DNA from 2 places in the Nocardiopsis sediminis genome. Region 2 is predicted to be linked to the other one. Evidence: predicted binding sites of a transcription regulator. Region 2 holds the regulator's gene; the other holds the start of a gene.
What was found. The regulator HrcA, encoded in region 2, represses chaperone genes, less so after heat shock. The targets are predictions, from matches to a motif close to TTGGCACTCTCNNNNNGAGAGTGCCAA.
Positions count from the first base shown of each region.

Region 1 (9,913 bases), on a different contig from region 2:
GCAGCTGGTCGCCGAACCAGCGCTGCGGCGACACCGCGGTGGCCTGCTCGGCCAGGTGGGCGCTGCGCTCGCGGCGCTCTTCGGCGGGCATCTCCAGCGCGGTGTGGAGCGCGCGCGCCGTCTCGCTGACGTCGTAGGGGTTGACCAGCAGGGCGTGGGCGCCGAGCTCGTCGGCGGCGCCCGCCTCGGTCGACAGCACCAGTGCGCAGCCGTCGTCGGAGAGCACCGGCCCCTCCTTGGCGACCAGGTTCATGCCGTCGCGGATCGGGTTCACCAGCAGCACGTCGGCCAGCCGGTAGGCGGCCAGCGAACGCGGGTAGTCGTCGTTGACCTCGAGGATCAGCGGGGTCCAGGAGTCGGTGCCGAACTCCTCGTTGATCTCCTTGGCGACCCGGAGCACCGATTCGGTGTACTCGCGGTACTCGGGGACGTCGCCCCGGCTGGGGTAGGCGAACGCGAGGTGGGTGACGCGGCCGTGCCACTCGGGGTGGTCGCGGAGCATCTCCCGGTAGGCCTCGAGGCCGCGCACGATGTTCTTGGACAGCTCGGTGCGGTCGACCCGGACGATGAGCCGGCGGTCGCCGACCCGCTCGCGCAGCGCCGCGCGGCGCTCGGCGACGTCGTCGGCCGCGGCCCGCTCGCGCAGCCCCTCGGCGTCGGCGCCCAGCGGGTACACGGCCACGCCGATCACCCGGCTGCCGTACTCGACGGTGCGCTTGTCCCAGTCGACATCGGCGCGCAGGAACGTCTCGCAGCAGCGCAGGAAGGCGTCGGCCCAGCGCCGGCTGAGGAAGCCCAGGCGGTCGGCGCCGAGCATGCCCTCGAGGAGCTCGCGCGCGATGTCGGTGGGCAGCATCCGGAAATACTCCGGCGGCGCCCACGGGGTGTGGGAGAAGTGCGAGATGCGCAGGTCGGGGCGGCGGCCGCGGAGCATCCGGGGCACCAGGGCCAGGTGGTAGTCCTGCACGGCGACCCGGGCGTTGTCGGCGGAGCCGGTGAGCAGGCCCTCGGCGAACGCGGTGTTGTAGGCGCGGTAGTCGGCCCACTCGGCGCGGAATTCGGCCCCGAAGCCGGGCTTGTTGGGGGTGTCGTAGAGCATGTGGTGGACGAACCACAGCGTGGAGTTGGCCACCGAGGTGTAGGCGTTGGCGAAGGTCGCCGGGGGGATGTCGAGCATCCGCACGCTGGTGCCGCCGACGTCGAACCCGGCCCGGTCGAGCCGGCCCTCGGGGGCGCGCGACGCCGCCTGGCGGTCGGCGTCGGACAGGGCGGCGCACACCCACAGCGTGTCGGCCTGGGCGGCGGCCGAGCTGAGGCCGGACACGAGCCCGCCGCCTCCGCGCCGGTGGCGGAGCGCACCGTCGTCATCGATCGAAAAGGACACCGGTCCCCTGTTGGAAGCGACGAGGATCTGTGCCTTGTCCACCTGATCGTCCACCTCTCGCATGACATCCGGGCCGGATTCCCATTTGACCACCCGGCCCCCGCCCGGCGGAGGGGCGGGTGGGTGTACGGGAAGGTGTCATAGGTCTCGCCCGTCACAGAGGAACCCAAACCTGCCGAGATGTCCGTCCCTCTCGGGGCGTGTCCGCCCGGATACGGAAGCGGAAGCGCGGGCACGCACCCCCTGCCGCACACAGGCTCCGGGCCCGAGCGAGGCCCGCGCGGCGGCCCTGGCCACGCCCCCGCTCGCCGCCGCCGACCCGCTGTCATCCCGGTCACCCCGGATGGCAGAGCCGAGGGGCGGTCGGTTACAGTGGCGAACGTATCCCGAGTGGATCACCGACAACTTCATATTGCTCATCCAGAGGGGTGGAGGGAACGGCCCTGCGAAGCCCCGGCAACCATCTCGGCGTGCGATTCCGCGGAAATTGCGGGGCGGCCGGGGCAGGTGCCAACTCCGTCCTGGAGCCAGATCGGCTCACAGGGAAGATGAGGGGAGACGCCTCGCATGGCGATGACCGCCACCGGCCCTGGTGCCACCACCGCCCGCCCTTTCGGCCCCGCAGTGGCCCTTTCCTGCCGCGAATGCGGCGAGCGCTACGAGCTCGGCCCGCGCTTCGCGTGTGAGTTCTGTTTCGGCCCCCTTGAGGTCGCCTACGAGTTCGGCGAGGTCAGCCACGCCTCCATCGCCGCCGGGCCCGCCAGCATCTGGCGCTACGCCGGGCTGCTGCCGGTACCCGCCAACGTCGCCGAGCTGCCCAACATGAACCCGGGCCTCACCCGCCTGGTCCGCGCCGACCGCCTCGCCGCCGAGCTGGGCATGCGCACACTGCACGTCAAGGACGACTCCGGCAACCCCACCCACTCCTTCAAGGACCGCGTGGTGGCCATCGCCGTCGAAGCCGCCCGCACCTTCGGGTTCCGCACCCTGTCCTGCTCCTCCACCGGCAACCTCGCCGGGGCGGTCGGCGCCGCCGCGGCGCGCGCCGGCTTCGGCTCGTGCGTGTTCATCCCGGCCGGGCTCGAAGAGGGCAAGGTCATCATGGCGGCCGTCTACGGCGGCCGCGTGGTCGCCATCGACGGCAACTACGACGACGTCAACCGGTTCTGCTCGGAACTGATCGGCGACCCCGCCGGCGAGGACTGGGGGTTCGTCAACGTCAACCTCCGGCCCTACTACGGCGAGGGCTCCAAGACGCTGGCCTACGAGATCGCCGAGCAGCTCGGCTGGCGGCTGCCGGAGCAGATCATCATCCCGATCGCCTCGGGCTCCCAGCTCACCAAGATCGACAAGGGCTTCCAGGAGCTGATCAAGCTGGGCCTGGTCGAGGACCGCCCCTACAAGATCTTCGGCGCCCAGGCCACCGGCTGCTCGCCGGTCGCCCGCGCCTGGGAGCAGGGCCACGACGTCATCCAGCCGGTCAAGCCCGACACCATCGCCAAGTCGCTGGCCATCGGCAACCCGGCCGACGGCCCCTACGTGCTCGACATCTGCCGGCGCACCGGCGGCGCGGTCGCCCACGTCAGCGACGCCGAGGTGGTCGACTCCATCGGCCTGCTGGCGCGCACCGAGGGCGTTTTCGCCGAGACCGCGGGCGGGGTGACCACCGGCGTGCTGCGCAAGCTGCTCGCCGAGGGCGCCCTCGACCCCGCCGCCGAGACCGTCGTGCTCAACACCGGCGACGGCCTCAAGACGCTCAACGCGGTCGAGGCCGGGGTGACCGCCACCATCAAGCCGTCCCTGAAGGCGTTCAAGGACGCCGGGCTGCTCTGACGCCGCCACCGGCGGCCCACCCGGCCGCCGCAGTCCCGGCCCGCGGACCTGCCCGGGCCGGCGCCGATCCCTGAAGACAAGGAGTTCACACGCCATGAGCGTCAGCGTTCGCGTCCCCACCATCCTGCGCACCTACACCAAGGACGCGGCCGAGGTCACCGCCGAAGGGGCCACCCTTCAGGACGTGCTCGACCACCTTGAGGCCGACCACCCCGGTATCCGGGCGCGGATCCTCGACGACAGCGGCAAGATCCGCCGCTTCGTCAACGTCTACGTCGGCGACGAGGACGTCCGCTTCGCCGACGGCCTGGCCACCGCGGTCGCCGACGGCACCGAGGTCTCGATCATCCCCGCGGTCGCCGGCGGCTGAGCCCCGCACGGCGCCCGCAGCGCCGCCGCCGAACACCCCCCGCCCGCATCCCCCGGCCCCGTTCCGGCGGGTGCGGGTTTCGGCGTTGAGGGCCGGGTTGACCTGCGGGTGATCGCTCGGCGAATTCGAGCGCAGGTCGTTTGCACTCGACCATCGAGAGTGCTAAAAATGGGACTCTTAGCACTCTGAGATGAGGAGTGCTAATTCCGGATCGAGACGATGAGGCCGCGGCCTCCGGCAGACGGGTTGCCGGGGCGAGCCGGGGCCGTCCGTCGCGGGCATCGGCTCGTTCCCACGCGTACCAGCCCGGTCTCGGGAGGACAAGAAGTCTATGGCAGCCAAACTGATCGCGTTCGACGAGGAAGCCCGGCGCGGCCTTGAGCGCGGCATGAACCAGCTCGCCGACGCCGTCAAGGTGACCCTCGGCCCCAAGGGCCGCAACGTCGTGCTGGAGAAGAAGTGGGGCGCCCCCACGATCACCAACGACGGTGTCTCCATCGCCAAGGAGATCGAGCTCGAGGACCCGTGGGAGAAGATCGGGGCCGAGCTCGTCAAGGAGGTCGCCAAGAAGACCGACGACGTCGCCGGTGACGGCACCACCACCGCCACCGTCCTCGCCCAGGCCCTGGTGCGCGAGGGCCTGCGCAACGTCGCCGCGGGCGCCAACCCCGTCGGCCTGAAGCGCGGCATCGAGGCCGCCGTCGCCCGTATCAGCGACGAGCTGGCCAACATCTCCAAGGACGTGGAGACCAAGGAGCAGATCGCCTCCACCGCCTCCATCTCCGCCAGCGACACCCAGATCGGCGACGCCATCGCCGAGGCGATGGACAAGGTCGGCAAGGAAGGCGTCATCACGGTCGAGGAGGGCCAGACCTTCGGTCTGGAGCTCGAACTCGCCGAGGGCATGCGCTTCGACAAGGGCTACATCTCGCCCTACTTCGCCACCGACCTCGAGCGCATGGAGACGGTCCTCGAGGACCCCTACATCCTCATCGTCAACTCCAAGATCTCCAACAACAACGAGCTCCTGCCCGTTGTCGAGAAGGTCCTTCAGGCCGGCCGCCCGCTGGTCCTGATCGCCGAGGACCTCGAGGGCGGCGCGCTCCAGACCCTCGTCCTCAACAAGATCCGCGGCACCTTCAAGTCCGTCGCCGTCAAGGCCCCGGGCTTCGGCGACCGCCGCAAGGCGCAGCTCGGCGACATCGCCGTGCTGACCGGCGGCCAGGTCATCACCGAAGAGGTCGGCCTCAAGCTCGAGAACACCGAGCTCGACATGCTCGGCCGCGCCCGCAAGGTCGTCGTCACCAAGGACGAGACCACCATCGTCGACGGCGCCGGCGACGCCACCGCCATCTCCGGCCGGGTCAACGAGATCCGCAACGAGATCGAGCGCACCGACTCCGACTACGACCGCGAGAAGCTCCAGGAGCGCCTGGCGCGCCTGGCCGGCGGTGTCGCGGTCATCAAGGCCGGTGCCGCCACCGAGGTGGAGCTCAAGGAGCGCAAGCACCGCATCGAGGACGCCGTCCGCAACGCCAAGGCCGCGGTCGAGGAGGGCATCCTGCCCGGCGGCGGTGTCGCGCTGCTCCAGGCCGGCGTCCCGGCGTTCGAGAAGCTCGAGCTCCAGGGCGACGAGGCCATCGGCGCCGACATCGTGCGCCGCGCCATCGAGGAGCCGCTGAAGCAGATCGCGATCAACGCCGGCCTTGAGGGCGGCGTCGTCGCGGAGAAGGTGAAGAGCCTGGACCCGGGTGTCGGCCTCAACGCCGCCACCGGTGAGTACACCGACCTGTTCAAGGACGGCGTCATCGACCCGACCAAGGTCACCCGCTCCGCGCTCCAGAACGCGGCCTCCATCGCCGCTCTGTTCCTGACCACCGAGGCCGTCATCGCCGAGAAGCCGGAGAAGGCCGCCCCGGCCGCCCCCGACGCCGGCATGGGCGGCATGGACTTCTAAGCCCTCCCTTCCGAGGTCTTCAGAGGTCCGGGTACGCGGACAGCAGCACCTGCGACGACAAGGGCGGTCCCCTGCGGGGCCGCCCTTGCTCGTGCCCGCGGCGGCCCACGGGCGGCCGAAACCCCGGCGGCGAATGGCGTCCCGCGTTCCGGAAAACGGGACGCGCACCGCCGCCCCGCAGCGTCATCGCGTCGACGCGCCCCGTTCTCCCGTTCGTCGGACGCCCTTTTCGCTTTCCCGGCCCGCCATTCCCGTTGCGGCCGGATGTGGCCTATCGAATGTGTGCTTCACCGCATGCAGAAGATGCATGGAACCGTTTAGGCGTTCCGTGCGTCACAGGTCTTTCGTTGATGGCGATTCTCACGATGTCACTGTGAGTGCGCTCTGAAGAAGGGTTGCGATACGGCAACGGAAACGCAACCGTCCGGTGGCGCGGGTGCGCAAAACCTGAGCGCACAGGCATTCCCGCTCGGGAATCCGCGTTGTGTTCGTAGCGTTACCGAAAAACTTCCCCCGCCCTGACCTGGACATAAACCTCATCCGTGGGGCAAAATGTTCGAGCTGCGGATACCTGCTGATACGTTCTCTGATATCCCCATTCCCGCGTTCGTCAATGGAGTTTCCCCGATGTCCAAGGCTTTTCACATCCGCATGCTGATCGGCCTCGCCGCCGTCGGAGCCACTGTCTCTCTCAGTGGCTGCGGCGCCGCCCTCCAGGAGACGCTCGACGCCGCCGAGGACGCCCAGGCATCGGCCGAAGCCGAACTCGACGACCCCATGGCCGGGGAAGCGGAAACGGACGTCTTCGACATCGCCGTCGGCGACTGCCTCAACGACGGGGCCGCCACCGGCGAGGTGACGGAGGTGCCCACCATCGGGTGCGACCAGCCGCACGACTCGGAGGTCTACCACGAGTTCGAGTCGACCGCAGCGGCGTTCGACCAGACCGCGATCGACACCGAGGCCGAAGAGGGCTGCCAGGCGGCCTTCGAGCCGTTCGTCGGCTTCCCCTACGAGACCTCGGTTCTGTACTTCTCGTGGTACGCGCCGACCCAGGAGTCCTGGGACTCCGGCGACCGCGAGATCGACTGCCTCATCTATGAGGAGGGCGTCCAGACCACGGGCACCCTCGCGGGCGCCGCGCGCTAGCCGGTGCCCTCTGCTGTAACCAACCCACCCCCTCCGCCCGAAATGCGGAACGACGAGGTTCCGTCGTCCGTCTGATCCGGGAGTGCCCCACCCGGGTCGGGAGGGCCGCGGAGTTCCGCCCGGACGCCCCCGGCGCCCGATACCGGTGTCATATCACCCAGGATGGAGTGTTCCTGATGTCCAAGTCCTTGACCGTCCGCACGCTGATCGGCCTGGCCGCCGTCGGCGCGACCGTTTCCCTGAGCGGCTGCGGCGCCCTCGTCCAGCAGCTCGCCGGTGGTGGCGCGCCGCCCGCCGGGGAATCGTCGGCCCCCGCCCCCGCCACGGACGGCGGCGGTGGCGAGTCCGCGCCCCCGGCCGGTGACACCGGCAGCGGCGAATCGAACACCGACATCTTCGACCTGTCGGTCGGCGACTGCGTCAACGACAGCACCACCACCGGCGAGGTCACCGAGATCCCGACGATCGACTGCGCCGAGCCGCACGACTCCGAGGTCTACCACGAGATCCAGTCGACCGCGACGACGTTCGACCAGGCCTCGATCGACTCTGAGGCCGAATCCGGCTGCCAGGCCGCCTTCGAGTCCTTCGCCGGCATCGACTACGGCTCCTCGGTCCTGTACTTCTCGTGGTACGCGCCCACCCAGGAGTCCTGGGACTCCGGCGACCGTGAGATCGACTGCCTGATCTACGAGCCCGACGTGCAGACCACCGGCACTCTCGCCGGCGCCGCGCGCTAGTCCGCACCCTCTTCCCTACCCACCCCTCCGCCCGCAGCGCGGAACGACGATGTGCCGACCGATCCGGGGTGCCCCGCCCGGGTCGGGAAGGGCAGCGGAATTCCGGCCGCCCAGTGGTGTTGTCACAGGTGTGACCCGGCAATCGACACGCCTGTCCGTCCTCGACCGGTCCAGCGTCCGGGAGGGACGGGACCACGCGGGCGCACTGCGCGAAACCCTCACCTTCGCCGGCCAGGCCGAATCTCTCGGCTACCACCGGTTCTGGGTCTCTGAGCACCACAGCGTCCCCGGTGTGGCGGGGTCGGCGCCCACCGTCCTGGCGGCGTCCCTCGCAGCGGCCACCCACCGCATCCGCATCGGCACCGGCGGCGTGATGCTGCCCAACCACCGGCCCCTGATCGTGGCCGAGCAGTTCGGCGTCCTCGCCGCGCTGCACCCCGGACGCATCGACATGGGCCTGGGCCGTTCCGTCGCCTTCACCGGCGGCATCCGGCGCGCCCTGGGCCGCGGCCCCGAAGCGGCCGACGCGTTCCCCGACCAGGTGGGCGAGCTCCTCGGCTACTTCACCGGCGACCAGCGGGTCCACCCCGGTGTGCGCGCCATCCCCGGCGAAGGGCTCGACCCCGCCCCGTTCATCCTGGCCACCGGAGAGGGCTCCGCCTTCGCCGCCGACGCCGGGCTGCCCCTGGTGATCGCCCCAGTCCGGGGCGTCGACGAGATGCTCCGGCTCATCGAGCGCTACCGCGCGCGGTTCCGGCCCTCGGCGTGGTCGGCCCGGCCCTATGTGGTGGTCTCCATGAACGTCGCCGTGGCCGCCACCCCCGATGCCGCCCGCATGCTGCTGGTGTCCGAGGCGTGGGCCAACGCCCACGCCCGCACACGCGGCGTCTTCCCTCCGCTGTCCCCGCCCGAGGCGGTGGCCGCGCAGGAGATGACGGCGCGCGAGCGCGACCGCTTCGACGAGGCGATGCGCGGGCACGTCCACGGCACCGAGGACCAGGTGGCGGCCGAACTCGACGCGCTCCTGGCCCGCGCCGCCGCCGACGAACTGCTCGTCACCCTGAGCGCTTTCGACCGCGACCGCATGCTGGACTCCTACCGCCGGCTCGCCGGGATCGCCGGGCTCAACGGCGGCGAACGCGACGGTCGCGCCGGGGCTCCCGGGACGGCGTGACCCGCTCCGCCCCGTTCAGTCGATCAGACCATCGGCGCGGAGCAGGTCCAGCAGCCGCCGTACAGCGGGGGCGCAGCGCGCCCGGTCGGCGGAGCCGAACCAGGCCAGCTCGGCGACCTCGTTGCGCGCCGCCGGCTCGCCGTCGTGCTCGGCCGTGAAGCAGGCCAGGCGCACCCGGGTGCCTTCGGGGTAGCCGTGTGCCGCCTCGTCGATGACCGCGTACGGGGTGATGGTCGCGGGCCGCAGCACCACGCCCACTTCCTCGGCCGCCTCGCGGGTGACGGCCTCGGCGTCGCTCTCGCCTGGTTCGCGCTTGCCGCCGGGCAGGTAGAACAGCTCGTGCTCGCGGGTGCGGACGCACAGCAGCCGGCGGCCGCTCAGCCGCACCCAGGCCAGGGCGTCGACCACCGGAGCGGGGGTGGCGGGTGAAGGGCTCATGGCCGCAAGCCTAGGGCTCCCCGGCAGGGACGTGTCAGTCGGCCTGAGCGAGTGTGGCCCGGTCCTCCTCCCCGAACCTCTCCTCCAGTTCCTCGGGCGAGGAGTCCACGTCGATCTGCTCCACCGGCACCCCCCGTGCGGTCTCGATGGCGCCGAGCCGGCGCATGGCGCGGTCGCTCGCGTACTTCAGCAGCTCGCCGTGGGGGATCTGGTACTGCCGCGCCTCGGGGTCCTCCAGGGGCTCGTCGTTGCGCTCCACGGTCGCCATGAGGTGCGGCATCAGCTCCTGCAACCGGTCGGAGATCACCGTCCAGTTGGCGTCGTCGGCCGCGACGTGGCGCCGGCAGGTGAAGGTCCCCCACGCCATGTGGCGGCGCTCATCGTCGCCGATGTGCTTGATGATCCGGCGCATGCCCGGGAAGATGCCCCGCACCGTGCAGATGTGGTTCCACGCGTAGTAGCCGGTCAGGGCCAGCGACCCCTCGATGACGTGGTTGTAGGTGACCGACGCGCGCACCTGGTTGCGCGGCCCGGGGTCGTCGTCGAGCGCCTTGAGGGCGGCGGGCAGCTCCTCGTAGAACAGGGCGCGGTAGCCGGGGTTCGTGGCGACGTGGTCGTGGAGGTCGGCGTCGATGCCCAGGGCGTCCAGCCAGATCCGGAACGCCTGGACGTGCTTGGCCTCCTCGAATGCGAACTGGGTCAGGTACATCTCGTCGCCGATCCGGCCCTCGGCGGCCATCGCCCGGATGAACGGCTGGATGTCCTCGGTGACGGCCTCCTCGCCGGCGACGAACTGGGCGCACAGGCGGAGGATGCGGCCGCGCACCTCTTCGCTCAGCCCGGCCCAGTCCTCGGCGTCGCGGGTCAT
Region 1 covers NZ_JBHSBH010000013.1:255,691-265,603, forward strand. The annotation lists gene ACFOVU_RS21400 (alpha,alpha-trehalose-phosphate synthase (UDP-forming)) at 1-1,426, opposite strand, end outside; SAM riboswitch class I at 1,798-1,939, shown strand; gene thrC (threonine synthase) at 1,952-3,217, shown strand; gene ACFOVU_RS21410 (ubiquitin-like small modifier protein 1) at 3,312-3,587, shown strand; gene groL (chaperonin GroEL) at 3,919-5,544, shown strand; gene ACFOVU_RS21420 (septum formation family protein) at 6,172-6,693, shown strand; gene ACFOVU_RS21425 (septum formation family protein) at 6,870-7,433, shown strand; gene ACFOVU_RS21430 (MsnO8 family LLM class oxidoreductase) at 7,564-8,607, shown strand; gene ACFOVU_RS21435 (NUDIX hydrolase) at 8,623-9,045, opposite strand; gene ACFOVU_RS21440 (R2-like ligand-binding oxidase) at 9,080-9,913, opposite strand, start outside.
Region 1: the regulator HrcA is predicted to act here: its motif matches at 3,727-3,753, upstream of groL (chaperonin GroEL).

Region 2 (9,913 bases):
CTGGTGGGGGGTGGGCCCCGGGGCGCACAGCCACGTGGGCGGGGTCCGGTGGTGGAACGTGAAGCACCCCGCCGCCTACGCCGCGCGCATCGCCGGCGGTGTCTCGCCCGGGCACGCACGCGAGGTCCTCGGCGACGCCGACCGCCGGTTCGAGCGGATCCTGCTGGAACTGCGCATCGCCGAGGGATGCCCGCTGGACCTGCTCGACGGCGCGGGGCGGGCCGCGGCCGAACGGGCGGTGGCCGACGGCCTGCTCGACCCCTCGGCCCACGCCCGCGGCCGGGCGGTGCTCACCCGGCGGGGCCGCCTGCTGGCCGACGCCGTGGTGCGCGACCTCACCTGAGCCGCCCTCGCTCCGCCGCCGGGGGCTCCTACTTCACGAGCGACAGGTTGAACGGGTACTTGTTCCACTCGCCCCGGTTGGCCGCCATGGCGGCCATGATGCCGAGCACCAGGCCGCCGATCCAGGCGGCGAGGAACGTCAGGTAGCCGATGATCAGGATCATCAGGACGCCCGAGACGAAGTAGGCGATCGCCAGCATGATCTGGAAGTTGAGCGCCTGCACCGCGTGGTGCCGCAGGAACGGCGACTCGTCCTTCTTGATCATGTAGAACACCAGCGGCACGAGGAAGCCGACGATCGCCCCGCCGAGGTGGATGAACAGGGCCATCTGGCGGTCGTCGGCCGACACCGGGCCGCCCTGCTGCTGGTGGGGCTGCTGGTACTGGCCGTACTGCGCCGGGGGGTAGGGCTGCTGCTGCGCGCCCTGGCCCGGGTAGCCCTGCTGCTGCTCCTGGTAGCCGGGGTAGCCCTGCTGGCCGTACTGGCCCGGCTGCGGCCCCGTGCCGTAGCCGTGGTCGCCTCCGGGCGGCGGGCCGTAGCCGCCCGGGTACTGCTGCTGGTATCCGCCCTGGCCCTCGCCGTAGGAGGGGTTCGGCGGGTGTGGGTAACTCATGGTCTCCTCGGTCTCTGGCGCCCGGGTCCGGGGCTGGGGACGCAGGCCGCACGGTAGCTGTTGGGGGGTACTCGGGGGTGAAGCGCGGGCACCGGCCCCGCCCCTGATGGGACGGACCGGCCGGCGCCCGGGTTCCGTGGAACGGTGACCGGTGCGGTCACTTCACCAGTCGGATCGACACCGGGTAGCGGTACCAGGCGCCCTTGTTCGCGCCCAGGGCGGCGAGCACCCCGAACACGATCGACAGCACCCAGATCACCGCGATGAACACGGAGCCGATCCACGACGACGTCGGGGCGAAGACGCCGAGCGCGATGTAGGCCGCCCAGGTGAGCAGGTAGGGGATCAACAGGGTGAGCTGGAAGTTCAGCGCCTCGCCCGCGTGGTGGCGGACGAACGGCGAGTGGTTCTTCTTCACCGAGTACACCACGAGCGCGGGCAGCCAGCCGAAGCAGGAGAGGATGACCCCGGACAGGTGGGCGATCATCGCCCAGGTGGGGTCGTCGGCCGCGGCCTGCCCCTGCTGGGGGAACGCCTGCGGGCCGCCGTAGGCCGGGGCGGCCGACTGCTGGGGCTGGCCGGCGTACCCGGGCTGCTGCGGTGGCGCCTGCGGCGCCCCGTACCCCGGCTGCTGCGGCGCCGGAGGGGCCTGCTGCTCCTGGCCCTGCGGGCCGTAGCCCTGGGGCGCATAGGACGGCGGGGCCTGCTGTGCGGGCGGGCCCGGCTGCGGCGGGTAGGGCTGCTGCCCGTACCCGGGCTGTTCGCCCGTGGGGTGGGCGTACCCGGGCTGACCGCCGGTCGGCTGGCCGTAGGCCGGGGGCGGCGCGGCCGGCTGCTGAGGCGGGGCGGCGTACCCCGGGTGCTGGGGCGGCCCCTGCGGGGCGCCGTAGCCCGGCTGCGGCCCGGACTGCGGGCCCTGCGGCGCGGGGCCCGGCGGCTGCTGGACCTGCCCGTAGCCCTGCTGGCCGTACTGGGCAGGGTCGTAGCCCGGCTGGGGGTACCCCTGCTGCTCGTAGCCCTGCCCCGGCTGCGCATAGGGCTGCTGCTGCGGTGCCTGCGGCGGGTAGGGCTGCTGGGCGTACCCCGGCTGCCCACCCGTGGCGGCCCCCTGCTGCCCCTGGCCGGGCTGTCCACCGCTGGGGGCGGCGTGGCCGGGCGCGGGCTGCCCTCCCGAGGGGTCCTGCGGCTGTGGTCGGTGGGGCGGGGTCTCGCTCATCATGTCCCTTGGCTGTGCCGATTGCGTGGAGCAGATTATGCCGTGCGGCGTGTCGTGCCGCCGAACGCCGTCACCGCGGGGTCAGCGCGGACGTGTCCTAGTCTCGCACCACGTAGGGCGCGGTAACGAAGTCGATCAATTCTTCGACGCGGCCCAGCAGATCCGGTTCCAGGTCGGCGAATGTCCGGACCCGGCCGAGGATCCGCTGCCACGCCTCACCCGGCTCCTCCCGCCGGCCGAGGGCGGCCAGCACCCCTTCCTTCCAGGGGGTTCCGCGCGGCACATCGGGCCAGGCGGCGATGCCGAGCACGGAGGGCTTCACCGCCTGCCAGATGTCGATGAACGGGTGGCCGGTGACCAGCACGTGCGGCGACGATACCTGCTCGGCGATCCGCGACTCCTTGGACCCCGGCACCAGGTGGTCCACCAGCACCCCCAGCCGCCGTTGCGGCCCCGGACCGAACGCGTCGACGATCTCGGGCAGGCGGTCCACCCCTTCGAGGAACTCCACGGCCACGCCCTCGACGCGCAGGTCGTGGCCCCAGATCTTCTCGACCAGCTCCGCGTCGTGGGCGCCCTCGACGTAGATGCGGCCCTCCTTGGCGACCCTGGCCCGCGCGCCGCGGACCGCGACCGACCCCGACGCGCTGCGCAGCGGCCCGGAAGGGGCCGCCGCTGCCGGGCGCACCACCGTGACCGGCCGGCCGTCGATCAGGAACGCCGCCGGCGCGAGGTCGAACACCCGGCGCCGGCCCGCGCGGTCCTCCAGGGTCACCGTGGCCTTGTCCCAGGCCACGGCCGCGCCGCAGAACCCTTCGTCGGCGGATTCCACCACCAGGCCGTGCTCCAGGGGGACCTCGGGGACCGCGCCTTTGCGTGGCCGCCGCCAGTCGCCCGCCAGGACGTCGTCGCCGTACCGTCCGCCGCGCCGCTTGCCAGATTCAGTGCCCACGGGCCGCGATGATAGTGGTGAGGCGGGGCGGGACGGGTCAGGACGAGGGCGGGGACGCCCCGCCGGCGACGATGCGGCGCCGGTTCCGGCGCCGCAGGACCGCGGTGAGAATGAGCACCGCGGCGCCGATGAGCACCCCCGCGAGCGCCGGGACGAGGGCGGTGGCGATGGTCCACAGCACGCCCGTGGAAACGCCGGTCAGGTCGTTGCCGTAACCGACCGCGTAGTGCAGGCCGGCGCCGCTGTGGCAGCGGAAGGTGTGGTCGCCCGTCGCGGTCGTGTCGACCCGGCCGGCCAGGAACCAGCCGTCGGAGTGGTGGTCGTGGGCCGGGGTGACCGTGACCGGCCCCGTGGGGCCGTCGATCGTGCAGAACGCGGCGATCTCGTCGTCGGTCGTGTAGTGGTCGGCGTAGATGAGCCAGGCGTGGGAGCCCTGGTCCGCGCGGTCGAGGTCGACGATCGCGGTCTCGTCGTCGCCGAACTGCGCGCGGAAGTGCGGCAGGGAGACCGAGTTCAGCAGCCCGATCACGAACCCCATGGCCCCGGCGACCAGCCCGAAGACCACGATCGCCGCCCCGATCCCGTACCAGGCCCGCGCCGGGCGCAGCAGCGCCGGGTCGACGGAGGGCGGTGCGGGATCGACGGCCATGGCGATCATTCTCGCACCGCACCCCGTGGACGCCCCGGAACGCGGCGCGCGGCGCGCCGGGGCGGCCGCGGACCCGAACCGCGGTCCCTGGTTCCGGCCCGCCCTTGCGCGACGGCATAGAATTAGCACTTACGACCACGGAGTGCCAGGGAGGTGAACGCGTGCTCGACGGCCGCAAACTCGCGGTCCTGCGTGCCATCGTCGAGGACTACGTGTCCACGAACGAGCCCGTGGGGTCCAAGGCCCTCGCCGACCGCCACACCCTCGGGGTGTCGCCGGCGACGATCCGCAACGACATGGTGGCGCTGGAGGAAGAGGGCTACATCACCCAGCCCCACACCAGCGCGGGCCGGGTGCCCACCGACAAGGGCTACCGGCTGTTCGTGGACCGGCTGTCCACGGTCAAGCCGCTGTCCTCGGCCGAGCGCCGCGCCATCGAGACCTTCCTCGGCGGCGCCGTGGACCTCGACGAGATCGTGGCCCGCACCGTGCGGCTGCTCGCGCAGCTCACCCGGCAGGTCGCGATCGTGCAGTACCCCTCGCTCATCCGCTCCTCCGTGCAGCACGTCGAACTCGTCCCCCTGGGCAACCGGCGCGTGATGATGGTGCTGATCACCAACACCGGGCGGGTCGAGCAGCGCGTCATCGACGGCCTCGGCGACGTCACCGAGGACTCCGTCGACAACCTGCGGCAGATGCTCAACCGCGCCCTGGGGGGCAAGTGGCTGACCGACGTCCCCACTGCCGTGGAGGACCTGCCGGCTCAGGTGCCGGCCGGCGACCGACGCATGGCGGTCTCGGTGCTGTCGGTGCTCCTGGAGAGCCTGGTGGAGCGGCACGAGGAGAAGATCGTCCTCGGCGGGACCGCGAATCTCGCGGCGGTGGATTTCTCCGCTAGCCTTCGTGACGTACTCGAAGCGCTGGAAGAAAACGTGGTCCTCATCCGTTTGCTCGGAGAGGTGGGCGACCCGTCCATGCTCACGGTACGCATCGGCGCGGAGAACTCTCACGAGGGCCTCAGATCCACCTCGATCGTGTCCGCCGGGTACGGCTTCGGCGACCAGTCGCTGGCCAAGCTCGGCGTCGTCGGTCCGACTCGAATGGATTACCCGGGAACGATGGGAGCGGTGCGCGCTGTGGCCAGGTACGTCGGAACGATTTTGGCGGGACAGTAAGTGGCGAGGGACTATTACGCGATCCTCGGGGTTCGTCGCGAGGCGACGAAGGACGAGATCAAGAAGGCCTACCGGCGGCTGGCCCGCGAACTCCACCCCGACGTCAACCCGGACCCCACCACCCAGGAGCGCTTCAAGGAAGTGACCCAGGCCTACGAGGTCCTCTCCGACGAGAACAAGCGGCGCATGTTCGACATGGGCCACGACCCCTTCGCCCCCGGTGGCGGCGGTGCGGGGGCCGGCGGCTTCGGCGGCGGCGCCGCGGGGTTCCCCTTCGACGACATCATGAACGCCTTCTTCGGGGGCGGCCAGCCGGGGGCCGGGCGCAGCCCGCGCGACCGCGTGCGCCGGGGGCGCAGCATCAAGGTGCGCATCGAGCTCGACCTCTCCGAGACCGCGTTCGGCGTGACCAAGGACGTCACCTTCCCCACGGCGGTCCTGTGCACCACCTGTCAGGGTGAGGGCACGGCCAAGGGCACCCACCGCCACACCTGCGAGATGTGCCAGGGGCGCGGCGAGGTCTCCCAGGTCACCCGCTCGTTCCTTGGGCAGGTCATGACCTCGCGCCCGTGCCCGCAGTGCGCGGGCCAGGGGAGCATCATCACCGACCCCTGCCCCGACTGCGCGGGCGAGGGCCGGGTGCGCGAGAAGGTCACCCGCAAGGTCCAGATCCCTGCGGGCGTCGAGGACGGCACGCAGATCCAGCTGGCGGGCGAGGGCGAGGTCGGCCCCAACGGCGGCCCGCGCGGCGACATCTTCCTGGAGATCGTCCAGCGCCCGCACCCGATCTTCGAGCGGCGCGGCGACGACCTCCACTGCACCATCACGGTGCCCATGACCGCGGCGGCTCTGGGCGCCTCGTTCACCTTCGAGACCCTCGACGGCACCGAGGAGATCGACCTGCGCCCCGGCACCAGCTCGGGCCATGTGATCACCCTCGGGGGGCGCGGCACCAAGCACCTCGACGGCGGCGGCCGCGGCGACCTCATGATCCAGGTCGACGTCGAGACCCCGGCCAAGCTCGACGAAGAGCAGGAGGCGCTGCTGCGCAAGTTCGCCGAGCTGCGAGGCGAGGACCACCCGCCGGGCAAGTTCAGCCCCGGCCACGGCGGCCTCTTCTCGCGCCTGCGCGACGCGTTCGGGGCCCGCTAGCCGCGGCCTGAGAGGGCGCAGCAGGCCGCGCCGGCACGGCGCACTTCAGCAGGGCCCCCGGCCGCGCGCCGCGGGGCCCCTCGCTGTCGTGGGGCCGCACCCCGCGCCGCGTGCCCGCCGCCCATCCGAGAAAGGGAACCCGTGACGCCTCCCGTCTTCCTCGCCGACGCCGGGCAGCTCGACCGCGACCGCGTGGTGCTCTCCGGCCCCGAGGGCCGGCACGCCGCCGCGGCCCGCCGCATCACGGTGGGCGAGACCGTGCACCTCGTCGACGGAGCAGGAACGCGCGCCCGGTGCGTGGTGGCCGACGTCGGCAAGGACAGCGTGGTCTGCACCGTCGAGGAGCGGTCGGCCGACCCCGAGCCCTCCCCCCGCATCACGGTCGTCCAGGCGCTGCCCAAGGGCGACCGGGGCGAGCTCTCCGTCGAGGTCATGACCGAAGCGGGGGTCGACGCCATCGTGCCGTGGGCGGCCGAGCGGTGCGTGACCCGCTGGAAGCCCGATCGCGCGGCGAAGTCGGTGGCCAAGTGGCGCGCGACCGCGCGGGAGTCCGCCAAACAGGCCCGGCGCAGCCGGATCCCCGAGGTCGCCGACCTTGCCACCACACGTGATGTGGTGGCGCTCGTGGCAGCGGCCGACCTGGGGATCGTCCTGCACGAGGGCGCTCAGGAGGAACGGCTGTCGTCGCTCCCCCTGCCCGGCGCAGGCGGCCCCGGTTTCGTCGTCGTAGTGGGGCCCGAAGGCGGGCTGTCCGACACCGAGCTGGCCGCGCTCGACGAGGCAGGCGCCGTCCGGGCGCTCCTGGGGCCGACCGTGCTGCGCACCTCCACGGCAGGGGTCGCCGCGCTCGCCGTCCTCCAGGCACGCTGCGGACGCTGGTAGCCGCCCTCGGCCGGACAGAGCGGAAGGCCTTCATCGAGCGTGCCCGGAGGGCGCCCCGCAGGCTGAGCGGGAAACACCGCCCCTACTGGACCTGCGAGGCCCCTTCCGGGACGTCGCCGGGGAGGGTGTCGGGCGGGCTCGGGGTGCCGTCGACGTCGCCGTCGTCCTCGTTGTCGCCGCCGTCGGCGGGGACCTCGGGCTCGGCGGGGTCCTCGGGGTCGCCCGCGCCGGAGTCGCCGGGCTCGGAGGGCCGGGGGCTGGGGACGCAGTCGTCGTCGGCCTCGGGTTCCTCGGGCTCGGGGGAGGGGTCCTCGGACTCGGCGGCGCTGGGGCCGGTGGCGCTGGGTTCGGGTGAGGGCGGGGGCGAACACAGCGCGGTGATGCCGGTCCCGTCCTCGTCGGACTCGGAGCCGGGCTCGGACGTGCCGCCGGGGGACGGCGGGACGGCCGTGGCGCCGCCGCCGTCGGCGCCCGCGGCGCCGGGGCCGCCGACACCGTCCTGGGCGTGGCCGTCGGCGCCACCGCCACCCCCGGCGCCGCCATCGCCCGCAGGGCTGTTCATGGACGACGGCAGCAGCTGGTCACGCACCTGCGGGGTGCCCAGCAGGACGGATCCGGCGATCAGCGCCGCCGCGCCCGCGGCCAGCGCGGGACGCAGCCACGGCAGGCCGAACCAGGCGGAGACCCGGCTGCGCCCGGTGCGGGCGCGGATCCTGCCGAGCGCCTCGGGCGACGGGTCCACGGAGTCGGCCTCGGCTTTCAGGGCCGCGCGCAGCCGCTCCTCGAAGGATGCGTCGAACGGGTCGGTCATGTCGTCTGCTCCAGAACCGAGCGAAGGGCGGCGATGCCACGCGCCGTGTGGCTCTTGACGGCGCCGCGGCTGATCCCCATCGAGTCGGCGATCTGGGCCTCGGAGAGGTCCCCGTAGTACCGGAGCACGATGGCCTCACGCTGACGGGTGGGGAGCCTGCGGATGGCTTCGATGACCGCGGCGCGCTCCAGCTCGCCCAGCGCGCCGTGCTCGGCGCTGGGGGCATCGGGCAGCGCCTTGGGGGCGTGCTTCTCGACCACCGCCCGGTGGCGCAGGACCGAACGGGCACGGTTGACCACCGACTGGCGCAGGTAGGACAGCGCCTTGTTGGGGTCGCGGAGACGGCGCCACGCGCCGTGCATGGCGACGAATGCGTCCTGGACGACCTCCTCGGCGGTGGCGTAGTCGCGGACGAGCAGGGTGGCGAGCCGGACCAGCGGCCGGTAGTGCGCGCTGTACAGCTGCGTCACGGCCTGGTCGGCGTCCCACTCGGCCGCCGCCGGTGCCGCTGCGGCGCCGGCGACCATTGTTTCAGTCACGTCCGTAGGACGCGCGCCCTTGTCGCCGGGTTTACGAAAGGGCATACCTGTTCTTCTCGCTCCAGCTCGGGGGTCCGACGCCTGACCTGATCATTCGGGGGACGGCTCTTCCGAACGCCGCCGCAAAAGGGACGGCTCGGATGATGCCACGCGAAGGAACAGAATAGCCCGCGCCGCAAGGGCTGGGCGGTCCGTTCGGGTGACGCGGCCCCCTCTGGGGGGACGGGGCATCATCACGGCGGCGCCATACGCGCCCCGCCGATCACCGTGCCGTGGCCACCGTAGAAGATCGGCGCCCGCGGCGATACCCGTACGGCCGAATCCGCGGACGAATCGGAACAGGGTCCCCGCGTTCCCCGGCAGCCGCCGGGTTCCCCGCGGTGCCTTTTCCGGCGCCCCCGGCGGAACCGCGCCCGCGGCCCGCCGACTGCGGCATCATGGGGGCGGACCGGCGGGCGACGCCCGCGTACCGCGACAGAGGAGGGGACCAGCAGGTGGCCGCCACCGATTGCCTGTTCTGCAAGATCGTCACGGGCGAGGTGCCCGCCGAGATCGTGCGCAAGGGCGAGCGCACCGTCGCCTTCCGCGACATCAACCCCCAGGCCCCGACCCACATCCTCGTCATCCCGCGCGAGCACTACGCCGACGCGGGGGAGGCCGCCCGGGCGGGTACCGGGGTCGTCGACGACATCGCCCGCGACGCCGCCGAGGTCGCCGCCGCCGAGGGGATCGCCGGCACCGGCTACCGGCTGGTGTTCAACACCGGCTCCGGCGCCGGCCAGACCGTCTTCCACGTGCACGCCCACCTGCTCGGCGGCCGCGGGCTGGAGTGGCCGCCCGGGTAGAAAACGCTTCGGGCCGCGGCAGGGGGCGTTGGTAGAATTCGAGGGAACCACAACGGTTCACCGAGATCACTGCGACCACGGTGATCACAACCGGCGCACCGCCGATCCGCGGTGCGCGCCGCGCACGACGCACGAGAGGCAGGGGCGAGACGGCCGCGAGGCCACACCATGGTCGAGTCAACACATTCCAGCACCCAGGTGAAGATCGTGGTGCCCGAAGAGCACACGATGGTCAACCTGCTCGGATCCGGCGACGAACTCCTGCGGACCGTGGAACGCTCCTTCGACAGCGACATCCACGTGCGCGGCAACGAGATCACCATCAGCGGCAGCCCCGATGAGACCGCGCTGGTCGTCCGGCTGATCGAGGAGCTGCTCGAACTCGTTCGCAGTGGCGCCGAGATCACCCCCGACGCCATCGAGCGCACCCTGGGCATGCTGCGCAACGACGCCCCCGGCGCCGAGCGCCCCGCCGACGTGCTGACGATGAACATCCTCTCGGCGCGCGGGCGCACCATCCGGCCCAAGACGCTCAACCAGAAGCGCTACGTCGACGCCATCGACAAGCACACGGTCGTGTTCGGCATCGGCCCCGCCGGAACCGGCAAGACCTACCTGGCCATGGCCAAGGCGGTCAAGGCGCTCCAGAACAAGCAGGTCAACCGGATCATCCTGACCCGTCCGGCGGTCGAGGCGGGGGAGCGCCTGGGCTTCCTGCCCGGCACCCTCTACGAGA
Region 2 covers NZ_JBHSBH010000004.1:452,979-462,891, forward strand. The annotation lists gene hemW (radical SAM family heme chaperone HemW) at 1-343, shown strand, start outside; gene ACFOVU_RS06100 (DUF4870 domain-containing protein) at 372-956, opposite strand; gene ACFOVU_RS06105 (DUF4870 domain-containing protein) at 1,114-2,172, opposite strand; gene ACFOVU_RS06110 (DUF3097 domain-containing protein) at 2,270-3,124, opposite strand; gene ACFOVU_RS06115 (hypothetical protein) at 3,162-3,773, opposite strand; gene hrcA (heat-inducible transcriptional repressor HrcA) at 3,935-4,948, shown strand; gene dnaJ (molecular chaperone DnaJ) at 4,949-6,100, shown strand; gene ACFOVU_RS06130 (16S rRNA (uracil(1498)-N(3))-methyltransferase) at 6,242-6,982, shown strand; gene ACFOVU_RS06135 (hypothetical protein) at 7,065-7,793, opposite strand; gene ACFOVU_RS06140 (SigE family RNA polymerase sigma factor) at 7,790-8,320, opposite strand; gene ACFOVU_RS06145 (histidine triad nucleotide-binding protein) at 8,827-9,177, shown strand; gene ACFOVU_RS06150 (PhoH family protein) at 9,346-9,913, shown strand, end outside.